Regions from separate parts of the Thalassotalea aquiviva genome, predicted to be linked through region 3. Evidence: predicted binding sites of a transcription regulator. Region 3 holds the regulator's gene; each other region holds the start of a gene.
What was found. The regulator LexA, encoded in region 3, represses DNA repair genes until DNA is damaged. The targets are predictions, from matches to a motif close to TACTGTATNNNNATACAGTA.
Positions count from the first base shown of each region.

Region 1 (6,009 bases), 730 kb from region 3:
TCTTGATTACCAACTTCTTTATCTAAATTGGCAGAGCTATCGTCTTGATAATCTGCATCATCAATACCCATTTCGAGATCATCAACAATTTTACTTCTCGACATGACAACTCCTAAATAAACAAAAATGCCATAAGTCAGGACTCTCGATAAGTCCTGACTTATTTCGAAAGATAGGAAGAATTTTCCTTTAGGTCAAACAAAAAAATATAAAAACGAATCATTTGCACAGAAATCCGTCAGGCCAGAGCGCTCTTAGCTTTCGGCGACTATTCAGATGTAATTAAGATGTAATAAATGGCGGTTTTTATAAGCTAAATTAAATCAATCAATTAGCGAGAGCGGAAGGTCTTTTACTGTCGTTTCTTTTCTTTCGCACTGAATAAAGGTATTTTAAATGTAAAAAATAGAAGGGAAATTGTTATGTTGCGCAAAAATATCTTAATAACCGGTGCCAGCTCTGGTTTAGGTTATACCATGGCATTAAAATTTGCTGCCCTTGGGCGTGATTTGATTTTGTGTGCTCGCCGAGAAGATAATTTAGAGGCGTTGAAGGAGCAAATATTTTTGCAGTGGCCTCATGTAAAAGTCGCAATTTATAAGTTAGATGTTAATGATCATGAGCAGGTATTTAAGGTATTTAAACAAGCACGAGAAACATTTGGCCACATAGACCGGGTCATTGTTAATGCCGGCATCGGCCAAGGCGCATCTATTGGTACCGGTTATTTTGAAGCCAATAAGCGCACGGCCAATACCAATTTTATCGCGGCACTGGCTCAGTGCGAAGCTGCCATGGAAATCTTTCGCTTTCAAAATGCAGGCCATCTAGTAGCCATATCTTCGGTGAGTTCACAACGAGGATTTCGTCGTTCAATGAATGTATATGCTGCCACCAAAGCCGCACTAGCATCCCTTATGGAAGGTATTCGCATTGATGTTTTAGACACGCCAATAAAAATATCAACGATACATCCGGGTTATATCCGTACTGAAATCACCGACGCCGATAAGAACCCCCCTTTTATTGTCGATGTTGAGAGAGGGTGTGACGCCATCGTAAACGCTATTGAAAAGGAGGTAAACATAGCTTTCGTCCCGACATGGCCATGGGCGATAATGCGCTACCTCCTCAAACTCATGCCACTTTTTGTGTTGCGAAAATTCAGTTAAATTTAAGCAATAAGCTGTCGACACTAGATCAGTTCAAAAAGAGCATGGCGTGCACTCCATGCTTATTATTACGGTCACGCCGACGGCTCAAATGGCTAGGCAATCTGAGTTAAAAATCAACTCGAACGACCTGGGCGAGATCAACAATTTCGCTGCCGCCTAAACGCTTATTTAAATGTTGAGCCGTTTTATAAGCCTCTGCTGATTCGGCAAATTGAATAATATTCTCACCATTACATACCACAGCGTTTGCCACTTTTCCCTCATTGAGGCGGTGACTCTTTATGGTTTTACGCAAATGCCAGACGTTATCTTTTTGTACCGACTTGCACACTTCAATTAACGCACTTTCGATTTGTGGGTTAAGAGAGCCTTGAGCCTGAATGCTAAGCGAAAAGACAAGGGCAGATACGACTGATAATCGAGTAACAATATTTAAGGTTTTCATGTTCAACTCCTTCGAATGACTGACGATACAGTTATAATTTTGGCTTAATTTGAACAAAAAAATGTAAATCAAACTCGTCAGGGTGTAACAGGGCATGACAATTTCATCACCCTAATAAAAAAGATTTTTATAATAAATTCATGTGCTAAGCGAAATAACTAGCAAAAAATTGCAAAAGCCCTGACATATTTGTTTACATGGCGTCGGCAATGCGCCAATTTTATTGCGATAAATGTCGATAAACGGTAGAAAATATACGATGAAATTTTGCTTAAATTTAAAATATGATTGCTAATAAGGGTGAGATAGCGCTAATATACTGGATGTATATCCATGTAAAAGGGGTTGGTGTTGCAATAAGATACAACAACCTAATAATGGAGAACAGAACAACGTAATCTAAAGAGCCAGTATCGGCCGGTTATTGACAAGAAAAGGAAACAGCATGGCAGTAGAAAGTCGGTTTGTAGTAATTCGTAATGGAGTGGAGGTTGAAACATTTATGGACAAGAAAAGTGCAGACGAGTACGACAAGATGCTCGACATGGCAGACAGTTTGTCCGAATTGTTCGAACAATCAGCATTGGAATTAAATGAAACTCAGTTAGAAGACATCAGTATCTACTTGGCGAAACACCGTGAAGATGTGCTTGTTGCATTACAGGCGAAAAAGCCTAAAGAAACGAAAAAGGCCGTGGCTAAGACAAAGTCGCAACCTAAAGCTAGCAACAAAGACGCCGAAGTAAGCGACGTAAAACCTCTAAAAACGGCAAGTTAAGATATAAAATCGGTGTTAGATTATACACTGGTTCGAAGCAACCGTCGTCGAACCATTAGTTTGCAAGTCAAACAGGCAAAACTTCGGGTGTTGGCGCCAAGCTATGTTGCAGAGTCTGAAATCCAGCAGCTTGTGCGCCAAAAGCAAGATTGGATCAAACAAAAAATAGCCCAACAAAATACGTTGCTTGCCACCAGTAAAACCCGTCAATTTACCCAAGGCGATGTGTTTTTTTATCTTGGTCAGCCATTAACCTTGGATATACAACAAGGGATAAATAATCGCGTTCAACAAAGGCCGACAACCCTAGTGGTTGAACTCTCCAATACGTTTTTTCATCACCCAAAAAGAGCAATCCACATTAAGGCTTTGTTGGAGCAATGGTACATTCAACAGGCCAAAACCATTTTGTCGGAACAAACCTTAAAAATGCAGGCTTTAACCAAGTTAAATCCAAGCAGTTTAACCATTCGACTTTATAAAAGTCGGTGGGGCAGTTGTGATAATCACCAACGCGTCAAGTTAAACTGGCTTCTCGTGATGGCACCAATGGAGGTTATCCACTACGTCATTATCCATGAACTATGCCATCTAAAACATTTGAATCATTCCAGCGCCTTTTGGCAATTAGTCGAGACGTTTTACCAACCGATAAAACCAGCAAAAGATTGGTTGAAAAAACATCAAGGTGATTTGGTTTGGTAGCCTATTTTGCACACCCTTAAAAAGCTAATAAAATGTTAATTATTGTTTATAAATTATTGACATAAACATTGCCCTAGGGCAGAGTAAGTTATATGACTATTTTAATGCGCACCACCATAACACGTATTACCAGCATTTCTCTGGAAATGGCGGTTATTGGCTAATGCATTGAATCTAAACAATAAAAAGCCCGTGACCTGCAAAGCTCACGGGCTTTGTAGTTTAAGGGATTGAAAAAGTAGGATCACAGAGGAAGGGTAGCGAAATGAGAGTATTGAAATTTGGTGGTTCATCACTTGCAAATGCAGACAGGTTTTTAACGGTTGCCGAAATCATTGAAAATAAAAGCCAGCAATCGCCAATTGCGGTGGTCGTTTCGGCTCCGCAGGGGATCACTAATCATTTGGTGGCGTTAACGGAAAATCTATTAGAAGGCGCAGAGCTAGAGCAGGGCATTGCTCATCTTGTTCACGCTATAACCAATATATTTGACGGTCTGTCATCATCTCAACGTTACTTTAATCGACAACATGCAGAACAAGCACTTGCAAGATGGGAGCATCAATTAAGCCGCTGGTTAACGGGCGCGGCTATGTTAAACCATTGCCCAAACCATATTCGTGCTTGTGTGATCAGTCTAGGCGAACGTTTAAGCGTGGCTATTTTGGAGTCGCTACTGCAACGAGAACAGCAACAGTTAACTCTGCTTGAACCCGAAGCCTTTTTAAAAACCAATGAATCCTCGTTAAATGCGGTTGCCGATTTGGTTTTATGTCGTCAATTGTACGTTGAAAAATATAGTCAAAATGAACGCATTTGTTTGATGCCTGGCTTTATTGGCTCTGCGCCATCAGGCCAACTTACAACATTAGGACGAAATGGTTCTGATTATTCGGCGGCGGTATTGTCAGTTTGTGCCAATGCTGAGTGCTGTGAAATTTGGACCGATGTCGATGGCGTGTTTAACGCCGATCCTAGGTTAATTAAAGACGCCAAGCTGTTGGATCACTTGTCATACCAAGAAGCGATGGAGCTATCGTATTTTGGCGCCAAAGTGTTGCATCCTAAGACCATTGGACCTATTGCCCAACATCATATCCCCTGTTTAATTAAAAACACCACCAACCCCGACGCTAAAGGTACTTTAATTTCCAATGAAGATAAGGGGTTAAAACAAGTTAAAGCGATTTCTAACCTTGATGAATTAACCATGATTAATGTATCAGGGCCAGGCATGAAAGGCATGGTTGGGATGGCAAGTCGAGTCTTTGCTTGTATGAGCCGTGAAAACATTTCTTTGGTGATGATTTCACAATCTTCATCAGAATATTGTATCAGTTTTTGTGTCTACTCCAGTGAAGCGTATCGGGCTCAACAAAGTTTGCAAGCTGAGTTTGAGCTGGAGTTATTAAACCAGCTACTCGAACCTATTGAATTACAATCACATTTATCTATCGTGTCACTCGTTGGTGATGGTATGCACCAACAACGAGGGGTTGCGGGTAAACTCTTTAGCTCATTAGCTCAGGCCCGAGTGAATGTGGTGGCCATTGCTCAAGATTCTTCTGAGCGCAGTATTTCGGTGGTTATAGAACAACGAAAATGTACCGATGCGTTAAAAGTATGCCATCAAAACTTCTTTTCTCATCGTCAAACCATTGATGCCTTTTTGGTTGGTTGTGGCGTGGTCGGTAGTGAGTTGATTGCTCAAATTGGCCGTCAGCAACAGTATTTAAACCAACAAGGCATTGAATTAAAACTGTATGGTATCGCCAACAGTAAAGGAATGGCTTTTGAACCCAATGGAATTGATTTACAGCATTGGCAAGAGGCGCTAAAAAGTGACCTTAAAGCGGTGAGTTTAGAAAACATTAAAGCTTTTGTACGCAGCCAGCATTTAATCAATCCGGTGCTCGTTGATTGTACTTCCAGTGAAGAGTTGGCTATGACTTATGCCGACTTTTTAGCCGAGGGCTTTCATGTCGTTACCCCCAATAAAAAAGCCAATACCGACTCGTGGGCCTATTATTTGAAGCTTCGCGAAGCGGCCCGTTCCACCAACCGGTTATTCTTATATGAAACTAACGTGGGTGCGGGTTTACCGGTTATTGATACCATGCAAAATTTATTTAAGGCCGGTGATAGCCTGAATCAATTTGAAGGTGTTTTATCTGGCTCTTTATCGTATATTTTTGGCAAACTTGATGAAGGCATTAGCTTATCTGAAGCCACGAACATCGCTAAAAGCCATGGTTTTACCGAACCCGACCCGCGCGATGATTTAAGTGGGATGGACGTTGCGCGTAAACTTCTTATCATGGCCAGAGAAGCTGGCATGGTTTTGGAGTTGCAAAATATCAAAGTTGAATCGGTATTACCGCAAGATTTTGATGCCAGTGGCAGTGTCGATGATTTTTTACATAACCTCAAACAGCTCGATCAAGAGTTTAAAGAAAGGGTCGAAAATGCTGCAAAAGATGGGAAAGTGCTGCGTTACGTAGGTTCTATTTGCCAAGGAGAGTGTCGGGTATCCATTGAAGCGGTTGACGCTTCTCACCCTTTATATGGCATTAAAGATGGTGAAAATGCTTTAGCCATACAAAGTCAATATTATCAACCTATTCCCCTAGTATTACGCGGTTATGGCGCGGGCGCTGAAGTTACCGCCGCCGGCGTCTTTGGTGACTTACTAAGAACTCAAGCGTGGAAGCAGGAGTTATAATGACCTTAAAAGTTTTTGCTCCAGCCTCAATCGGTAATGTCAGTGTTGGTTTTGACGTCCTTGGTATGGCCGTTCAACCCATTTCAGGCGAATTGTTAGGGGATGTGGTGAGCATTAAGAAATCACATACGGGGCAGAATGAACTGTCAGTGCGAGGCGAGTTTGCTGACAAATTGCCACAAAA
Region 1 is NZ_CP166961.1:385,042-391,050, forward strand. It holds gene ACAY00_RS01660 (PA3496 family putative envelope integrity protein) at 1-104, opposite strand, end outside; gene ACAY00_RS01665 (SDR family oxidoreductase) at 423-1,172, shown strand; gene ACAY00_RS01670 (DUF3718 domain-containing protein) at 1,282-1,620, opposite strand; gene ACAY00_RS01675 (YebG family protein) at 2,066-2,398, shown strand; gene ACAY00_RS01680 (M48 family metallopeptidase) at 2,411-3,103, shown strand; gene thrA (bifunctional aspartate kinase/homoserine dehydrogenase I) at 3,369-5,825, shown strand; gene thrB (homoserine kinase) at 5,825-6,009, shown strand, end outside.
Region 1: a site for LexA is predicted at 1,938-1,957, ahead of ACAY00_RS01675 (YebG family protein). Genes of this name have one in related genera too.

Region 2 (6,009 bases), 1.5 Mb from region 3:
TAGCCAACCTGCTGACGCTGCGAAATCTGCGCCACTAGGTCATTAAAAACTTGGCAAAAATATTCACTAACCATTGCTTTTAAAGACAAAAACCCCCAGTTATGGCGTTGCCAAAAACTGGGGGCTTTTTCATATAGCTTGTATAGCGTAAGCCATAGCTAGCTCATACAAACAAGCGTTAAAGCTGATTAAAGCGCTTTTACGCCCATGTTGTATAAGGTAAAACTAAAGATATCGGCGTATTGTTCAATGGTCTTAGAAACCGGTGTACCGGCACCGTGACCTGCGTTGGTTTCAATTCGAATAAGCACAGGATTATTACCCGCTTGTTTCGCTTGCAGCTCGGCGGCAAACTTAAAGGAGTGCGCGGGTACAACGCGATCATCATGATCACCTGTGGTTACCATGGTTGCTGGGTACTCGACGCCTTGTTTAACATTATGAACCGGTGAGTAACCAAGCAAGTACTTAAACATTTCTTCACTTTGATCCGCTGTGCCGTAGTCGTACGCCCAACCCGCGCCTGCGGTAAAGGTGTGGTAACGTAACATGTCTAAAACCCCAACCGCTGGTAGCGCAACTTGCATTAAGTCTGGACGTTGGGTCATAACCGCACCCACTAATAAGCCACCGTTTGAGCCACCACGAATAGCTAAGTAGTCACTTGAGGTGTAGTTTTTCTCAATTAAGTACTCTGCTGCTGCGATAAAGTCATCAAAAACGTTTTGTTTTTGTAATTGAGTACCAGCGTCATGCCATGCTTTACCGTATTCACCACCACCACGTAGGTTTGGTACCGCATAAACTCCACCAAGTTCCATCCATACGGCATTCGCCACTGAGAAACGCGGCGTTAAGCTGACATTAAAGCCACCGTAGCCGTATAAAATGGTTGGGTTTTGGCCATTAAGTTCAAGACCTTTTTTATGCGTGATGATCATCGGTACACGGGTACCGTCTTTAGAAGTGTAAAAAACTTGCTTAGATTCGTACTTATTGGCATCAAATTTGGCTTTTGATGGCATATAAACAGACGATTCACCAGATTTCAGATCGTAGCTGTAAATTGTTGACGGGGTACTGTAGTTACTAAATGAATAATACAAAGTGGTTTGTTCATCTTTGCCCGACATCGCACTTGCGGTACCTACACCTGGTAATGTGACCTCGCGTAAGAGTTTACCATCTAAGTTATATTGGAATACTTTAGAAACGGCATCCACCATGTAGTTAGCAAAAATATAACCACCTCCGACAGACGGTGATAATACGTTTTCAGTCGTTGCAATAAAGTCTTGCCAATTATCACTTTGTGGCGCTGATGCATCAACGGTTACCACACGTTGGTTTGGTGCATCAAGGTTCGTCACAATATATAGCTTGCTATCGATGGTATGCAACACATAGCTATCTGAGTCCATATTATCAACTAAGGTGACAAGCTTGCTATTAGGCTTGCTCAAATCAAGCATGTACAAATCATTACCTGAGGTAGAATTCGCCCCTGAAATAAACAAGTAATTAGCATCATCGCTAACATAACCACTAATGTAACGACGTTTTTGCTCGTCCGTACCGCCAAATACTAAAGAATCTTGGCTTTGTGCTTGACCTAGCTTGTGGTAGTAAAGCTTATGTTGATCCGTTTTGGCCGATAATTCACTGCCTTTAGGTTTATCGTAGCTTGAATAGTAAATACCTTCATTTTTGTACCATGACAAACCCGAGAATTTTACATCCACCAGCATGTCATCGAGCTTTTTACCCGTTGCTGTTTCAATGAAGTACACTTTGCGCCAATCACTGCCACCTTCAGAAACAGAATATGCTGCTAATGAGCCATCTTTAGAGAAGCTCAAGCCCCCAAGGGAAGTGGTACCATCTTCACTGAATTTGTTAGGATCTAAAAATACCGTGTCTTCACCGTCTTCATTTTTACGATAAAGAACGTATTGGTTTTGTAAGCCATCGTTTTTGTAGTAATACTCAACCCCACCTTCTTCAAACGGAGCCCCTACCTTCTCAAAGTTCCACATTTGTTCAAGTTTGCTCTTAACCTTGTTGCGATAAGCAATTTGATCAAGATACCCAAAAGTGACTTTATTTTCAGCTTTTACCCACTCGGCGGTCTCAGCACTTAAGTCATCCTCTAACCAACGGTAAGGATCGGCAACCTTTTGCCCAAAGTAGGTATCAACGGTTTCGTCTTTACGGGTAACAGGGTAAATAAGTGATTGTGCTACTTGTTCGGTAGCTTCAACTTGTGGCTTGTTATCAGATGTAGATGCATCATTCATACATGCAGTTAACATCAAAGCCAGCGAAGAAATAAACAGTTTTTTCATTATAATTAACTTCCATTGCTATTTTCGCTAGCTAGGATAAAACGAATTGTAATAAATGTCTAAACCTAAGGCTAATTACTTGTATTGAAAGTGAATAAAAAGTTATCAAGATAAACTAAAAATCTAAACCTAACTGTCTTTGTTGTTGGCAATCGTCCGCTAAACCAATATGGATACCAATTAACCGTACGGGTTTACCATGCCCCCTTGCTACGGCTTCTTTGAGTAAATGTAATATACGTTCAAGATTAATGTCCTGACAGGCTTGTTCTTTGGTCGTTTGCACAAAATCTTGAAATTTTACTTTAACCCCTAGCTTGTTCATTTTTCGGTTTGCCAAATAAGGCAACGCTCGCCTTTCAAGCTCGGGTAATAGCTTTTGTGTTATCACCACTTCCATATCTTTGAGCTCATTTACATTAATTTCAAAGGTGCGCTCAACGCCTACGGACTTTCTCACCCGAGTAACTTCAACATCTCGTTCATCAATACCATGACATCGGTGCCAAAGCACCCGGCCAAATTTGCCAAATTTTTCAACAAGGTAAGCCTCATTTGATTGACGTATATCACCACAGGTGTCAAAGCCAAGCTGTTTCAACTTTTCGGATGTCACTTTACCCACACCAGGAATTTTTCTAAGTGATAAGTTTTCTAAAAACGCAAACACATCCTTTGGGGCTATAGTGCACTGTCCATTAGGCTTATTAAGGTCTGAAGCGACCTTGGCAATAAACTTGAGCGGTGCAATTCCTGCGGAAGCGGTTAAACCGGTGGCCTTATAAATTTCAGCCCTGATCTCTTTTGCAATTAACGTGGCAGAACCATTATGTAAGGGACAGTCGGTTACATCCAAATACGCCTCGTCTAATGACAATGGCTCAATAATGTTGGTGTATCGTTGAAAAATACCACGGATGGTTTGGCTTACTTCTTTATAAACCGCCATTCGACCAGGTACTACAATCAATTCAGGGCACTTTTTTAACGCCATAGAGGTTGGCATGGCTGAGCTCACACCAAATTGTCGTGCTATATAATTACAAGTTGAAAGCACCCCTCGCTGTCGAGACTTACCGCCCACCGCGACAGGTTTATTGGCTAGCTTGGGGTTGTCTCGAATTTCGACCGAAACGTAAAAAGCATCCATATCAACATGTACGATTTTTCTCATCAGGATAGTCTCGCCTTTACCTAGTGAGCTAAACCATGAAAGCGATTAAACTAAACAAAGATTCAACTAACACCATGGCACCTCTTATCATTCTAAAACCAACTCTTTGGTATTATAAATAAACACTGTATATAAAACCAGTTAAAGTATTTTCTTCAGCTAACTCACATTGATACACGCCCAAATAATTCATTAATAGGGAATTAAAGCGTAAGGGGTTGTTTATTAATCGAAAGTGGTTTTTCTTACAGAGAAAAAATAAAAGATTGATTTAAGCCCCTACAGCCCTATGATAGACAAACATGGAATTAATCAGCCTACAGGTGATAAGTGAGCTTGTTGGCAATGGATAAATCAACTTAAATATGCTTTCAATACTGCGTTTACTGACCAAGACGAACCGCCCCGAAAACGCCTCGGCCTTTGAATTTAGGGTTAATCACAAGGGCTTAGAGACTGCACAAATTAATCAATTTAGAACCCTATTTAATTTATCTGAACAGCACTGTTTACCAATAAGCTTCGCTTTTATTGCCGGCTTTAGCGCGATAATTCGCGGATTTGCAGATCGTCGGTTTAGTGTATCGCCTATTGGTTTGGTGCATTTAGAAGCAAGTTTTAGCCAAGCGCAAGCTATCAACTATTGCAAACCTTTCCAATTACACCTTAAATTCACACCTTCAATGAGCATCAAAGGGCTACAATATCAAACAACACTCACCTTTACTCAAAATGGCTGTGTGTGTTTGATTAATGAGAATATATTCTTAAAGCCGGATAAGAACAAATTAAAAAAATCGACAAAAACAAGCCATCATACGTTGTTTAATACAACGCCCAAAATAAGCATTAACCACCAACAAGCCAGGGCTTATGCCAAGGTTAGCAAGGATTTCAATCCTATTCATATCGATGATCGGTTAGCAAAATTGTTTGGCCAGAAGAAGGCAATTATTCATGGCATGTATTTAGTACACAAGTGCCTAATTGATAAAAATATTAACGCGAAGCTTGCGAAATTTTGTTTTAAACGTCCTTGCCACTTACCAACTAAAATTGGTTTGGAACATACAAATGACGATACGTTGGTGTTTTCAGGCCACGATAATCTGCACTTGGTCGCAAAGTTCACATAACTAACCAGCTGTATCTCAGTTTTCAATATTCATAAAACGTTAACAACCATTCGGCCCTTTATATAACTAATACGTATAAATAAAGATAAAATTTAAGCTTATTATTATAACCAATACAGTAACTAGAATTTTGGCTTATGAATTTTCAGTCTTCTTACAAAGTATGGTGTTGGTTACGAATCGTGTTGATGTCAGTAATGTTTTATATATTATTGGGACTGGTCATTAGCACTTTTGTCGGCGCCTTTAAAGAAATTTACCTGCTCTGTTTTGTCTTTCTTGGGGCTTTACATGGGATATATGGCGCAGAAAAAATTAGGCGAGGGATCGGTTTGAAGAAATACTCAAAAAAAGTAGCAAATATTTATACCTCTGAGTAATGGATGTTTTAGGGTTTAACATAAATCCCAACGATAAAAAAAGCTTAATCGACGATTAAGCTTTTTTTTAGATCTACAGGTAAACAATTAGATATTTTTAACATCAATTGAATGTTCGCTAAGTTTAGCCTTGCGCTCTCGCTCTAGGCGTTTTTCGCAAGGGTTATCACAATCACAGGCCTTTTCTATCCCCATACTGCTAAGACCACCACAGCTGCCAGCCAATGTTTTTTGCTGGACCAAATAGCCTATCCCCATAGCGATAAAAACAAGAATAAAAAACGCAAATGTTAAAATAAAAATCGACATCTATAATCTCTTAACTGGCAAGCTCAGTGCTAATTTGCCAAATACTGGTTAAATTGTTCGGTTGCGGCAAAATCAAAACCGTCGTCGGTTTTGCTGATCAAATACACCGCAAAGGCATTCGCTTGTGCAAACGCTAGCCCCTTCTCGGGTCCCATGACCTCGATTGCAGTCGCCAGTCCATCAGCCGTCATAGCCGATGGATGAACAACGGTTACCGATACCAAACGATGATTAATTGGCCATCCGGTTTTGGGATTTATGGTGTGAGAATAACGTACCCCGTTTTCCTCAAAGTAATTTCGATAATCGCCAGATGTTGCCACTGCATTATTGCCCGGTATTATAACCTGTTGCACCCCTCGAACACCAGCAATAGGTTTTTCCACCGCTATGCGCCAATCAGTGCCGTCAGTCTTTTTACCGTTGATTCTTAATTCACCACCAATATCAACAAGATAATCATAAATACCATGTTGTTCTAACAAGTCAGCAACTTTATCTACGGCAAACCCTTTAGCGATTGCAGATAAGTCAATGTAAATCGTTGGCTTACGTTTTGACAAATGACCTTGTGCCAACTCTATTGAATCAATACCAATATTGGCTTTGGTTTGACTTATAAGCTCTGGGGATGGCACTTGCTCTGGTCGTTTTTCTGGCCCGAA
Region 2 is NZ_CP166961.1:1,145,632-1,151,640, reverse strand. It holds gene nhaB (sodium/proton antiporter NhaB) at 1-46, shown strand, start outside; gene ACAY00_RS05200 (prolyl oligopeptidase family protein) at 189-2,345, opposite strand; gene dinB (DNA polymerase IV) at 2,461-3,519, opposite strand; gene ACAY00_RS05190 (MaoC/PaaZ C-terminal domain-containing protein) at 3,885-4,655, shown strand; gene nqrM ((Na+)-NQR maturation NqrM) at 5,123-5,344, opposite strand; gene ACAY00_RS05180 (FAD:protein FMN transferase) at 5,374-6,009, opposite strand, start outside.
Region 2: a site for LexA is predicted at 3,643-3,662, ahead of dinB (DNA polymerase IV). Genes of this name have one in related genera too.

Region 3 (6,009 bases):
GCGTTACGCTCGTAAGTCACTACAGCGGCAATTTCTTTTAAGGTTAATTGCTTGCCGTATGCTTGCATCCCCGTGCCCGCGCGCCCATTAACAATAACGTCAATGTGTTCAGACAACTTGTCAGCATCAATTGTGACCGGACTGTCTTTTAAGGCAGGGAAGGCGGGTGGTAAGCCTAAACCGTTCATTTGGTGACACGCGGCACAATGGGCGGTGTAGGTTTGTTCACCAAGTTGCATTAACTCGTCCATCGAAAGCGACGCATTTAAAGACTTCGCTTCTTCGGCTGCGGCTTGTGCCTTGGCAATTTTTTGTGCATTAACCCAAAGCTCATAATCTTGTTCTGAGCGTACATCAACCACAATGGGCATATAACCATGGTCTTTACCACAAAGCTCGGCACACTGGCCGCGATAAATACCAGGCTCGTTAACCTTGGTCCATGCTTCATTAATAAATCCTGGGTTTGCATCTTGTTTAACTGCAAAAGCGGGCACCCACCAAGAATGGATAACATCGTCAGAGGTGATCAAAAAACGTACTTTGCGGTTGGTCGGGATAACTAAAGGCTTGTCGACTTCCAATAAATAGTGCTGGCCTTTATCTGCAAGCACACCTTCACGGTTATCAAATTGCTCTTTGGGTGTTGATAAGACTGAATAAAATTCAATGTCTTGGTCAAAGTATTTGTAATGCCACTTCCATTGCGAGCCAGTCACTTGAATGGTTAACTCAGATTCACTGTTGTCTTCCATTTTTATTAAGGTGTTCGTGGCCGGCCAAGCCATGGCGATTAATATAATGATTGGGATAGCGGTCCAAAGAATTTCGACTTTGGTGCTTTCATGGAAAGAGGCGGGTTTAACACCTTTGGACTTGCGATGAAAAATCATTGACCAAAACATGGCCCCAAAAACGAGGATACCAATGGCAGTACAAATCCACATGACCATCATATGCAATGAATAGACTTCTTGGCTAACGTCTGTTACCCCTTGGGTTAAATTCAATTGCATGTCGGCCCAAGCTGAGCTGGAAAACAAAGTTCCCAAAAACAGCCAACCTAGGTTACGTCTTTTCACTCGACATCTCCTTTGCTTATTAGCACAGAAAATACAGAAAAAATAACCGATACCTCGATAGCTTTACGCTACATTCGATGCTTCATTTCCGTAACTTATTATTATATTTATGTCTACTTCAACTCTGCTTAAGGCAGTGGCTGAACCTAGTTTTTTATCAACAATTGCTGATATGTCTTCACCCCCAACCGTAATCAAAGCGACCCGTACCAAATTTGGTCGAGCAGCATAAAATGTCCAGTTGTTTTGGCCTTGCTGTTGTTAAACCACCTCAATCGAAAACAAAACTTGGGCAGTTTTGCTGACAAATTTGGTTTAGACAAAAACAAAACGTCAGAGAATGAATCCTTTTTTATGGCATCTAGGGAAAGCCCAAGATAACTTTTGTTTACTTTCCACTCTAGAATTACTTAAATTTTGATCAAGATCTAGTGTTTTGTAATAAAAAGGTTAAATAATTATGGGTTTATTAAATGCGGAAGAAAGAGAGTAAAAACAATAATTAGCAGAGAAAGTAGGAAACATGGTGGGTATAGAGACGGTCCCACCATGATATTAAACAAGCTTAGGCTGGTTACATCCAGTCGGCGTTTCGAATGACGCCAACGGCGATGCCTTCAATATGAAATGCTTGAGTGGTTAAATCGACAACAATCGGTGAAAAATCTTCGTTTTCGGCGTGTAAGTAAACTACGTTACCTTCACGCTTATAACGCTTAACGGTGACATCGTCTTCCACTCGAGCAACCACAACCTGACCATTATGAATGTTGGTGGTTTGATGCACGGCCAGTAAGTCGCCATCTAAGATGCCAATATCTTTCATACTCTCGCCGTTAACTCTTAATAGGTAGTCAGCACTGGGGCGAAATAAATTACCATCAATTTGGTAATGTTGCTCGACATGCTCTTGCGCTAAAATTGGTTCACCGGCAGCCACCCGACCAATTAACGGTAAACCTTCATCTTCTTGCATATGTTCTTCGGCCAGACGAATGCCGCGACTGGTTCCCGGAATAATTTCAATAAAACCTTTTTTGGCTAATGCTTTTAAGTGCTCTTCAGCAGCATTGGCAGATTTAAAACCAAAGTATTCGGCAATTTCAGCGCGTGTTGGTGGCATACCTGTATCAGCGATTTTTTCTTTAATTAAATCGAATATTTGTTGTTGTCGTTTGGTAAGAGGGCGCATAGTTGACCTGTTTATCTGTACAGTGCTAGATACTGTCAGTATATACAGCTAAATAATTATCGCAACAGGTAATTTATGTTTAAATTGGAATTTTGTGTAATCCAGTTTATTTCTAAAATAATCCAAGCAAAATAAACTGAGCCCTATGCTGTCTTAATTTACTGATTGTCTGTTTTGGCTAGCATAGGCAGTTCACTACCAGTGATTAAATTGTTATGTTATACCGGATTAGGCAAATTAACAGGGCATTTTTTTAGCTTAGATTTGACTGATACGTCAAAATTATTTTGTTTTAAATTGCTGATTTTAAAGGGATGTCGCTTTAGTGTCTGGTCTTTGTCATGGCCATGTCGTTTGCTTTAAAACGTTTTTTGTTAAGAATGGAATTCCTCAAAAATAAATTTCAATGCATATAAAAAAGGGTAAGCATGATTATTAGAAAACTTCGGTTACAGAGAGGCTGGACGCAAAGCCAATTAGCTGAAATGGCAGGAGTCACGCCTCGAACTATTCAGAGAATCGAGCAAGGACAAAACCCAAGTATAGAAACATGTAAAGCCCTAGCATCTGTTTTTGAGGTAGATCTTTCAATGATACAACCCAAGGAGACAATGATGAATCACGACGTTAATGTAAAGTCAGATGAACAAAAAGCTATGCTGTATGTGAAACGTGTTAAGGAATTCTATGAATTTGCACTGGTGTATATAGTGTTAGCGCTCGTTTTTTCTATTAAGTTTTATGATGAGCCGAAATTTTATATCCTTTTTGGCGGCCTCGGTGTTGCTTTAATTGTCCAAGGCCTTATAGCCTTTGAAAAAGTGCGTTTTTTTTCCCCCGATTGGGAAAAAAAACTGATTGAAAAAAAGTTAGGGCGTAAATTATAAGAAACCTTTCGTTCCGTTTTTAAGTCGAAGCGAGAACTGTTGACTGGTAACGGTTACCGTTAACTTTTTCTTGTCGCATTTAACGATTTTAAGCGCCTTGCCTGCTTGGTAATAGTGAAATTTGATTGCCCCTTAGAGGGCTTTTTCGTTTTATTAAGGCAAGACAAATTAGCTGCATTTGGTCGCACTGCCAACATGCATATTTGATTTTCAACGTCGCAGGAAGGCGCTTTAAGCGTAAAATATAAGGAAAGTCATTGTAGAAATGTTTGTAAACGCTTTCACATTTCAGCAATACATGTGCATTTGCACACCGCCAGTATTGCTCATATGATGGTAAAAATTTGCTCAATGAATGACTTGGGTAATGTTCGTTTCAACCATTTAGGGATTATGCAACTGCTCGTTGACAAAATACCAACTCGAGTTGCTGGTTTGCAACCGAGTTATTTTTTATGCTCAAAGCTCAATCAGTGACAAAGGAATATAAGCTATGATATTGGCTGAAAAAATTATCAGATTAAGGAAGCAGTCGGGCTGGTCACAAGAAGAGCTTGCAGAAAAAATGCAGGTGTCTCGACAATCAATCTCAAAATGGGAAAGTGCAAACAGTATCCCAGAATTAAATAAAATTATTGCTTTGGCGAAAATTTTTGACGTATCAACAGACTTCTTACTACTCGATGCAAACGAAGTTTTTAGCCCAAATAATGGTGAAAAACCAGCGGATAGGACGCTGGTAACCTTAGAGCAGGCAACAACATATGTTGAGGGTAAATTGGCAGTATCTGCTTTAGTCACCAAGGGCGCGATTTTATGTTTATGCAGTGTGATCCCATTATTTTTCTTCTTAGCTATGGCGCAACATCAACGATTAAACATCACCACAACTATTGCGGCAGCCTTGGGCGTTTTTGGTCTTTTATTGATGGTCGCGTTAGCGATTAGCTACTTTGTTCGAACCAATGAGTACGAGCAAGATTTAGATATTATCGATAATGAACGATTTGAATTGGCTTATGGCGTACACAGCGTTTTTAGTGAAAAACTGCAATCATTTAAACCCAAGTATAATCTTAGGTTATCCATTGCTGTCGGCTTATTTTTGATCAGCCCGGTGGCTCTAATGTGTGCAAGCATTTTTAATCAAAACACAGAAATTATTTTATTAATGTTAATTGTATTAAAGCTGTTTATCGCTGCGGGTATTGCAGTTTTGTTACCCGTAACGACTCGATTAAGTGCGTATCACAATATTTTGATGGACCTAACATTAAAAAATGAAAAGTTTGAGCGTAATAAGAGAATAGAAAGTTTTGCGCTATTTTATTGGCCACTGTTAACGGCAATTTTTCTTGGTTGGAGTTTATGGACAATGGATTGGGGGATCACTTGGGTTATTTGGCCGGTCGGGTCGGTGCTTTATGTCGCGCTTGTTGGTTTAATGGATTTACTCATAAAAGACTCGGTTTAGTTTTAATTATACAAAAAACTTAGATCTTGATTTTAGTTCGATCGGTTAAACTGGGTTAATTGCTATTTATTTTAGCGCCCTCTTTTATTCAAGCTTTACAACTTTAAACAGCCCTTTCAAGCGTTTATGCTTAGCATTGCAAAAATTTTAAGTCGAAATTGCACTTCAGATGTGTGCAACCAAGTCTTGATTAAATACATATTTTATCGGCCCGAAAGTTCCTCCAACTCAAAGCTTTATAAGTAAAAACACAACGCATATTAGAACCCTTACTCTAAACAGGGTTGATTTTTAATTTTTTGAGTTTACACTTGTGCGCTAATTTAAGTGTACACATGTAAACTCAATTGGTGTATTTATGAAAAAAACTTTGAATTGGGTCAGCCAAAATTTGCTGCACCATTCATCTTGGGGGGCGTATTTTGAGCCTCTGATACAAGTATTTAAACCCGCTTGGCGCGAAGGCTATTACCGAGCAACAGTAGTGGCTATCGAAGAGTTGATGGAAAATACCATAGCCTTGACCCTAGCCGTTGAAAAGTCTTGGCCAATTCATCAAGCAGGTCAGCACATAGAGTTGACCTTGCAACTTAATGGTCGATTAATCACTAGGGTGTTTACTATTGCCTCCTCACCACAACAGGCTAAGACCAAACAAAACATTCGATTGGTCATCAAACAGCAACGCAACGGTCAGTTGACTCCCTCATTGCATGAACTAGCCGTGGGCCATTGGGTTAATATTTCATCGCCAAAAGGCGAGTTTGTTGTTGAGCATCTTGCGAAGAAGTCACTGTGCTTGGCGGCAGGTTCTGGGATCACGCCATTTATTGCGATGGTTGAAGCTTTAAAAGCGCGTCATAGTAATCAATCTCAGGTGCACTTGCTTTACTATGCAAAAAAAGGCGAACACTTGTTAGTTGATGAGTTGTCGGCTTTAGCAAAAGACATCCCAAATTTCAGCTTTGAATTAATGACTCGCCAAACGCATGGCGATGTTGGTGAGCAACTTGCCAATTTTGCGCATACGGCACTGTATGTTTGTGGCCCGAATGCGTTCTACCAAAGTGTTGCCGATTTTGCTAAAGAAACTGGCAGCGAGCTTTACTCTGAGCATTTTTCACTGATTGCGTTTGCCCCATCTGAACAAGCAACGTTTGATTTGTCATACAACGGCAAGACGTTAGCGATCAGTAATTCATCCACCCTTTTACCCCAATTACTCGACTTAGGCGAGCGTGTTACCTATGGCTGCAAAATGGGGATTTGTCATCAGTGCCAATGTACGAAAAAAAGCGGTGTGGTGAAAAATGTTCTCACCGGAAAACTATCCGATAGAGGCGAAGAGCTAATTCAACTTTGTGTATCTCAAGT
Region 3 is NZ_CP166961.1:3,025,402-3,031,410, reverse strand. It holds gene coxB (cytochrome c oxidase subunit II) at 1-1,016, opposite strand, end outside; gene lexA (transcriptional repressor LexA) at 1,657-2,274, opposite strand; gene ACAY00_RS13525 (helix-turn-helix domain-containing protein) at 2,703-3,161, shown strand; gene ACAY00_RS13520 (helix-turn-helix domain-containing protein) at 3,655-4,635, shown strand; gene ACAY00_RS13515 (flavin reductase family protein) at 4,994-6,009, shown strand, end outside.